Regions from separate parts of the Ruegeria sp. AI2 genome, predicted to be linked through region 2. Evidence: riboswitches for the same ligand, from Rfam matches in the RefSeq annotation. Region 2 holds a riboswitch; the other holds the start of a gene.
What was found. Region 2 has a riboswitch for cobalamin ahead of ACR0LL_RS20230 (DUF4198 domain-containing protein). Riboswitches for the same ligand answer to the same signal wherever they lie in the genome.

Region 1 (4,211 bases), on a different contig from region 2:
GAGAAGGCAGATATGACAAATCCCACGTTAGTTCAGAGAATGTTATCGAAAAACCTGCTGGGTTATCTCCCAATGATCTGTTTTATATGCAGCTTTTTTGTGTCTGCCGCTACATTACAAGCCTCTGAGCTTCCCTCGATCGGTCTTGACAGAAAGATTGAAGCGCCATCCGGTGCCAAAACACTATGCAAAGATTACTCTTGGGCGTGCGCGAGCGCTCGTAGTTCTGGTCTGTCCGTGGCACAAGAAAATCAGATCGTTAAAACGATCAACACGCGCGTCAATCGGAGAATCCGTGCCGTTTCGGATCAAAGCCAATACGGGACAAAGGAATACTGGACACTGCCGACGCAAGGGTCAGGAGATTGCGAAGACTTCGCTTTGCAAAAGAAGTTTGAACTTGTGCAGAACGGTGTGGATCCTACGAAGCTACTAATCGCGACCGTCTTGGACACCAATCGCAATGGCCATGCTGTTCTAGTCTATCGCTCGAGTGAAGGCGATTTGGTTCTGGACAATGTTACCAACAGGATCAAAACGTGGAAGGAAACAAGGTATCTTTTCCTACGAATACAGGACCCGATTCACCCTGATCGTTGGGTACAGGTTTCTAGCGGCTAAACCATTGGGTAGACATTGGTTGCCTCTCGCAATTGATGTCACGACCTGCATTGTTCTGGGCGCATAGTTGAGTTTCGATGCTCAGTCCGACTCGTCCATCTGCTTGTGTTTGCACCATTGCGTGTGAACGAATTCGATCCGCGCGCCAGATATCTCGGAGGTGTCGTATTGGCCTACTGTTGGGATTCCGCAAGCCATACACGTAGACAATGGGCGCGTTTCCGCAGCGAAACCTTCCATTTGACCCGCTCAGATTGGAGTATCTCCGTCAAGTAAAGGCCACCGGGTCGAGCGCGTTACGGCGAAGATATCGAACGCCTGATTAGGACGACCATGGAGGCCGTTCATCTACTTTAGGGAAGAACGCAATTATCCCCCAAGGATAAGGGGAAATGCGACGGCTCCGGCACTGCGTCGATGACATTGGAGGAGTTCGAAGACTGGCTGCACCCGGAGATATGCCGTTATCACAACACCCATCACACCGGGTTGCGGCGAGAACCGATGGCGGCATGGGCGATCCTCGGTTGTAGTGACGCAGACAGAAAAGTTGTTAATGCCGAGGCGTTTCGCATCAGCGTACTTCCTTTTGAATGTCGTCGGTTGTCGCTACGCATTCAGTCCCATGATCGGTCGTGGTAACCGAAAGGTAACCATCAAGCACGAACCCCGCTATATGTCCCGGATCTAGACTGTAATTGACGATAGAACGAACCTAGTTACGCGCAACAAGAACCTGTCGCGTCTCGGAATTCGCCTTGGGAGGCGCGGTGCGCGCGGACCTGAAAATAGGCGTGTCATGGCGAGCCGATCCCGGAGGCAATGCTGTTTCAGATTATTGAAGAACAAAGATGTTTCGCGTGAGCTGTTTCCACTTCATCGCCTACCACCTGCTTCAGCTCAGTCTCACGTAGAAACTTAAAAATTTTTTCGTCTGATGGTTGCTTCTTCGCCCTGCCAAATCCCCGTCTCGCACTCGGTGTATTTGCAAAGTTTTCGAGGGCTAGGGCTCATGTGTCCTTCCTGCCTGAGTATGGACTCTTTTCCAGACTTAGAGTCAAAACACGTATTGAAACTGAGCTAACAACCGACCAGCAAATATGAAATCTCAGATGGAAGTTCTCGATCAAGGATCAGCCTGACGCATGTGCCTACCTAACCTCACGCTTTGCAGAACCTGCCGCGACGCGGATTCCACCCTTTATGATCAATTAGCCGCAACGCTGGAGGCATCGGGGGTGCAAGCCGAGTTGCAGCAAGTGGATTGCATGTCCGGTTGTCACCGACCACAGACGTTGGCGGTGCGACAAAGCGGCAAGACCGCCTATCTTTTCGGTGAGGTTACGGTTGTCGATCTTCCGGACATAATGATCTTCATGCGGATGTATGAGGACAGTACTGACGGCGACTTCGCTGACGCCAGGAAGCTAGGTAAGCTACGTTTCAAGGCGATTGCACGTATACCGGCACAAAAAAGATAGCCAACATGCAACTTGCCGACCAAAGCTCCGGTGTCGAGTTTTCAGCTTACAGTTTGTGTTTTTCGACTTAGCCTTCTGCACTGAACGGCTAAAATCTAAACCAAGCCTGCCATTACCTAAGATTGACCGCTGCAGAATACTATGATGTCGCTTTCGTACTTGACGGAACAAAGCACTATGGAACAATAAAGGCTTCTACGGTGTCCAAAGGTGCCTACGCACTGGGACTGAAACGGGAATGAGGACGGTGCACCAAACTACCGCACTGAAGCCTTGACCGCCCCCGCGACTGTGAGCGGCGAGCGGCCTTCCAATACCACTGGCGTAATGGCGCTGGGAAGGGGGAAGTCTGCTGTGACCTGCGAGTCAGGAGACCGGCCGTAGGATGGACACAACATATGCCGTCGGGTGTGACGGCGAGGAGGATTAAAATGACGACAAAAACGATCAAGGCATCCGCCGCTGGCGCATCCTTTCTGCCTGCAGTATTCGCCGTGGTTCTGGGTCTAGGGATCATTACCGTGACTGGCCATGTTCAGGCTTCTGGCCTGCATGACGCGGCTCATGATGTGCGCCACGCAACTGGCTTCCCCTGCCACTAAAACAATGTTCAGTCGTATTCTGACCAGCGGCTTGTTCGCTGGTGCAGCAGCGGGGCTGATTGCCGCCCTTCTGCAGTTGTATTTCGTGCAGCCAGTGCTACTTCACGCCGAGCTCTATGAGGGCGGCGACCTGGTGCATTTTGGCGCTGATCCCGTAACTGCGCATCCCGACCTGCCCGGCATGTTCGCCGAGCCGATGCGCGATGGTCTCAGCATTATCTTCACCATGCTTACCTACACCGGCTATGCGCTAGTCCTGGCGGCGCTGATGTCAGTAGCCGAACGTCAGGGGCATGAGATCAACGGCCGCACCGGCCTGCTTTGGGGTCTTGCGGGCTTTGTCGCCTTCCACTTTGCTCCTGGCTTGTCACTGGCTCCAGAAGTTCCCGGCGTAGCGGCAGCAGATGTGGGAGTGCGTCAGATCTGGTGGACGGTCACCGTTGCCGCAGCCGGCGTAGCCATGTGGCTGATTGCCTTTGGAGGTAACCTGGTAAGCTACCTGATTGCGGCCGTGCTGCTAATGGTACCGCATATTATCGGGGCCCCTGAGCCTGAGAGTTTCTCTGGGCCGGTTCCGACCGAGATCGGGGCGCTTTTTGCTGCCCGGGCCTTCGGCATCGGCATGGCCGCCTGGGCACTCTTAGGCAGTTTCACCGGCCACTTCTGGCAGACAGAAGGCAAGCGCGCAGGCGCTGCAGTCTGATCGCGCTCCTCCATTGCTACCCCGCTGGTTACACCGGCGGGTTTTTTTTATTGAGGATGACAAGATGTCCCGTTCTCTTGCTCTCTTTGCCATCGGACTTGTCTTTGGCGGCGGTGCTGGCTTTGTGATTGCCGCCAGCAGCGGTAGCACCTTTGAGAGCCATGACCATACTGACCCGGCCCAACACGGCGGCAACATGGAGATGGCAGCGCACGACCACTCCGCTGCCACTAATCTGCCTGCCGACAGCGACGCCCCCAGTGTGGCGATCCAGATGATTAAGGATCCTATGGCGGGCTGGAATCTGCGTGTGACACCGCAGAACTTTCGCTTTGCTCCGGAAAATGCCTCCACGGCTGACGTTCCAGGCGAAGGTCACGCGCATGTTTATATCAACGGCGAAAAGCTGGGCCGCCTTTATGCCAATTGGTTACACCTTCCGTCGCTCCCCGATGGCGATGTTGAAGTAAAAGTTTCTCTCAATGGCAACAGCCACAGCCCTCTGATGGTTGAGGGTGTGCCCGTGGAGGCCAAAGTGACCGTGCAGCCTGACGGCGATGACTCCTGATTGACATTCCTGGCTGAGAAGACAACTACGCGGATTCAGCGGGTCTAAGCGGCAAGTACAGCGTGCGCGCGGGTTTTTGCCGCTCTGTATCCAAGGACAGATAAGCTGTTGCAAAGCCGCGCCGAATTCCCGTCTTGTTCCTTTGGCTTGCATCGTCGGAAACCGAAAACATGAAGCAACTACAATGGGCATTTCGGTTCTTTCCATTGCTTTTTTGACCCAGTCCAAAGCAAACT
Region 2 (4,211 bases):
CGCCTTCTTCGTTGCCAGCGGTGACATCGCTGCCAACAAGACGCGGATCGTCTTCATCGCCGATCACGTTCGGATCGGCCAGATCAACACCGAACCCCTGCAAGAACCCCTGATTGCGAAGCACATCCACAGTGGGCTGGCTGACCGCAAGGTCCAACGTGGCGATTTTGGCGTCATTCGCCGCATCACCCAACGTGGCCTTTGCCCATTGTCCGATCAGAAGCCCCGCAAGGAAGTTGTCCGTGGCAAAGGTCGCGTCGGCCGAGTCGATAGGCTCAAGCGGGGTGTCCAGCGCAATCACCAGCAGCCCGGCATCGCGGGCCTGCTGCACCGCCGGAACGATGGACGACGTATCCGACGCGGTCAGCAGGATACCCTTTGCGCCATCCAGAATGCAGGTTTCGATGGCCTGAACCTGAGTTTCGTGGTCGCCGTCGACTTTGCCGGCAAAGGCCTTCAGCGTCATGCCAAGCTCTTCGGCTTTAGCGGTCGCACCCTCTCTCATTTTAACAAAGAAAGGGTTGGTATCCGTCTTGGTGATCAGGCAAACGGTTTCACCTTCGGCCATTGCACTGCTTGCCATGGCCGAAACCGCCAGCGCCGTGGCGCCTGCAAGTTTCGCAAGTTTCATCGGTAGTCCTCCCAGTTTTCCCAATGCCCGTCAGGGCATACGTTTGACCGGGCGAAAACCGGCCCGATCGAACGTGAAAACCATCACAAGATTCGAATTTCGAGTCAATAAATAAATCACTCTTATTTATTATTGACAGAAAGGAAGGGTTTCAACATTGTCGTCATGAAGGGGATGGCCGTGTCTGCAATGAACTCTTTGGACAATACCACTGGCGTACGCGAGCCAGATATGCGCGGCACCAACCAAAGTGGAATGCGGGCCCGAAATGAACGGCTTGTCCTGTCACTGGTCCGGCGCCATCAGGCCCTCGCAAAATCTGAAATCGCGCGGATGACCGGGCTGTCGGCGCAGACGGTCTCGGTCATCATGCGCCAGTTGGAAACCGATGGGCTGCTTCTGCGGGGCGAACCGATCCGGGGAAAAGTCGGGCAGCCCTCGGTTCCCATGTGCCTGAACCCGGATGGCGCTTATTTCTTTGGGCTCAAAGTCGGGCGGCGCAGTACCGAATTGGTGCTGACGGATTTTCTTGGCAATGTCAGGCACCGTGAGCGGCGGACCTACGATTTTCCGACGCCCGAGGCGACATTGAGCTTTTCCAAGGAAAGCCTCGACAAAGTGATGGCGTCACTGTCGCCCGAGGCGCGCAGCCGGATCGCGGGTCTTGGGATTGCGATGCCGTTCTACCTTTGGGACTGGGCGCAGACATTGCAGGTTCCGCAGGAGAAAATGGATCCGTGGCGTGACGCGGACCTGAAAGGCGCGCTGGCCGCAAGCTATGACTTGCCGGTATTCCTGCAAAACGACGCAACGGCCGCCTGCGGTGCCGAGCTGGTGTTTGGCCCTGCGGAAGGCCCACGAGATTTCCTGTATTTTTATGTGGGCTTCTTCATCGGAGGCGGGGTGGTTCTGAACGGCTCCATCTTTTCAGGGCGGGGAAATGCCGGTGCGCTTGGTCCATTGCCTGTGCCGGACGACGCAGGCGGAGTGAAACCATTGATAGATGTCGCCAGTCTTTATGTGCTGGGGCGCGCAGTTGGTGGGAATGCCGAAACAGCCGGCTCAATCTGGGAAACGACACAGCATTGGGACATACCGGAAACCCACCTTGAGAACTGGTTGAAACAGGCGGCGCACGGGATCGCACATGCCATCGTCTCGTCTTGCAGCCTGATCGACTTCGAATCTGTCAAGATTGATGGCTGGATGCCCGCAGGCATCAAGGCGCGGCTGGTGGAATTGGTCGAGGTCAAACTATCTGACATGAACCTGACCGGGCTTGAACGGCCCTTGGTGCAGGTGGGGACGGCAGGCCCGGATGCCCGCTCATTGGGCGCGGCCAGTTTGCCATTGTCGGAAAGATACCTGCTCGAAGGGTAGGTTCATTCCCGAAAAACCCTGACCGTTATCCAAAGCGGATCCGCCGGAAATAGGGCATTGCCCGCTAAACTTTTTGACAGCCAGCGCAATTGATCGTTGACGGATGCCGAAGAAGTCTGGCAAGCCGCTCGGCATGTCCGGTTCCGGGGCGTGCTCTGGAATCAATAGGGAATGCGGTGCGGGCTTTGGCCCAATTCCGCAACTGCACCCGCAACTGTAAGCGGCGAGCAGGGCTGAAGTGCCACTGGTGTTAATCCGGGAAGGCCAGCCCAACGCTTTGACCCGCAAGTCAGGATACCTGCCGGACATGTGCCTTTGACAAGGGCACTCCTAATCGGCGACGGGATGTGCGTCGGAGCAGGATGCTTGAAAAAGCAGCTTAGCTTGGACATCCCCGCAGTCAAAACGCATCTCGTACCGGGGTTGGTGCGATGGGACAAGGACGACTATTGATGACCAAGCTGCTTTCCGCAGCCGCTGTGGCGATAGCGCTTCCAGCGATGGCAAATGCGCATTTCCTGCTGGAATACACCGCTGACACCATGATCGACGCACCGGGGAATGTTCCGGTCAAGCTGATCTTTTGGCATCCGTTCTCGAACGGGCATGTCATGGATCTGGACAAGCCGCAGGAATTCTACGTGATCCACAACGGTCAGAAAACCGATCTGCTGGATACCCTGGAACCCGTACGTTTCACCGGTGGCGAAAACGAAGGCGCGGCATTCAAAGGTTATGTTCCCGTCAAACGGTCGGGCGACTATGTGCTGGTGACAGTTCCCCAGCCCTATTATGAGGGATCTGAGGATATCTATATCCAGCAGATCGCCAAGGCATTCCTGAACCGCAATGAACTGCCGACCGACTGGATGAACCCGGTGGGCCTGCCGGTTGAGATCATCCCGCTCAACAAACCAACCAACATCATCGCGGGTTCGACGTTTACAGGTCGGGTTATGGCCGAAGGCCAACCGGTTGCGGGTGCCGAGATCGAGATCGAGTACATGGCCGCAGAACCGGACATGGAAAGCGCGGCCGCCTCGGCCCCGTCGGTCTCGCCGATGCCGGGTGGTGCATTGGTCGCAACTTCGGATGATAACGGGTATTTCACGTTTGGCGTTCCAAAAGCCGGATATTGGGGATTTGCGGCGCTCGGCGCCGGTCCCGTGACCAAACACAACGGCAAAGAACTCAGCCAGGACGCGGTCATCTGGATCCGCGCCTGGGATTTGGAGTAACCGTAGATGCACATCGTTGACGGAGCCTTGTCCAACCCTGTCGTGATCGGCGGAGCCGTCGCTGCTGCGGGTGGGATTGCCATGGGCCTCAGGTCGCTGGATCTTGATCGCATCCCCACTGCGGGGGTGCTGTCTGCCAGCTTTTTCGTGGCATCGCTGATCCATGTGCCGATTGGCCCTTCGTCAGTGCATCTGATCCTCAACGGAATGGCCGGGCTTTTGTTGGGCTGGGCCGCATTCCCGGCCCTGTTCGTCGGGCTTTTGCTGCAGGCCGTCTTCTTTGGCTTTGGCGGGTTGACGGTATTGGGGATAAACACCCTGAACATCGCGTTGCCCGCGGTTTTGGCCGGACTGATCTTTGGCCGCCTGATCGCCCATGGCTCACCTCTGCATGGTGCGATATGGGGCGGGGTCGGTGGTGCCTTTGCCATCGCCGCTACAACCGGCATGGTTGCGTTTTCACTGGCCCTGTCCGGGGATGCATTCCTGCCAGCGGCCAAGCTTGTTTTCTTTGCACATATTCCTGTCATGGCGATCGAGGCGATCCTGACCGGGTTCGCGGTTTTGCTGGCGCGCAAGGTCAAGCCCGAGCTGTTTGTCAAAGGAGCGGCCGCGTGAGGTACCTGGCGATCATTCTGGCGCTGTGCTGCGCACCCGTACCTGCCTTGGCGCATAAGGTCATAGCCGGAGTGTTTGAATCCGGTGACGCCATCGAAGGCGAAATCGGCTTTTCCAACGGCGACATGGCAAGCGGGGCCGAGGTCATCGTCAACGGCCCGGATGGATCCGAGCTGGGCCGTATCGTAACAGATGCAGACGGGTTCTTTATCTACACGCCAAACGCGCCGGTGGCCCATACTTTCTTTGCAAACCTTGGTGCCGGGCATGTGGCCGAGGTTACCATGCCCGCTGCGGATGTCGCCCGGATCATGGGCGTTGAAGCGGAACCCGACACCGCGCCG

Region 1: it holds a riboswitch for cobalamin, as region 2 does, so the genes downstream of both, ACR0LL_RS15950 (CbtB domain-containing protein) here and ACR0LL_RS20230 (DUF4198 domain-containing protein) in region 2, are expected to answer to the same signal.

Annotation. Positions count from the first base shown of each region.
Region 1 is NZ_JBQFYB010000010.1:51,817-56,027, reverse strand. It holds gene ACR0LL_RS15960 (transglutaminase-like cysteine peptidase) at 1-621, shown strand, start outside; gene ACR0LL_RS15955 (DUF1636 family protein) at 1,767-2,102, shown strand; cobalamin riboswitch at 2,284-2,499, shown strand; gene ACR0LL_RS15950 (CbtB domain-containing protein) at 2,534-2,704, shown strand; gene ACR0LL_RS15945 (CbtA family protein) at 2,709-3,407, shown strand; gene ACR0LL_RS15940 (hypothetical protein) at 3,472-3,975, shown strand.
Region 2 is NZ_JBQFYB010000023.1:14,829-19,039, reverse strand. It holds gene ACR0LL_RS20240 (substrate-binding domain-containing protein) at 1-583, opposite strand, end outside; gene ACR0LL_RS20235 (ROK family transcriptional regulator) at 806-2,011, shown strand; cobalamin riboswitch at 2,133-2,331, shown strand; gene ACR0LL_RS20230 (DUF4198 domain-containing protein) at 2,464-3,249, shown strand; gene cbiM (cobalt transporter CbiM) at 3,256-3,867, shown strand; gene ACR0LL_RS20220 (cobalt ABC transporter permease) at 3,864-4,211, shown strand, end outside.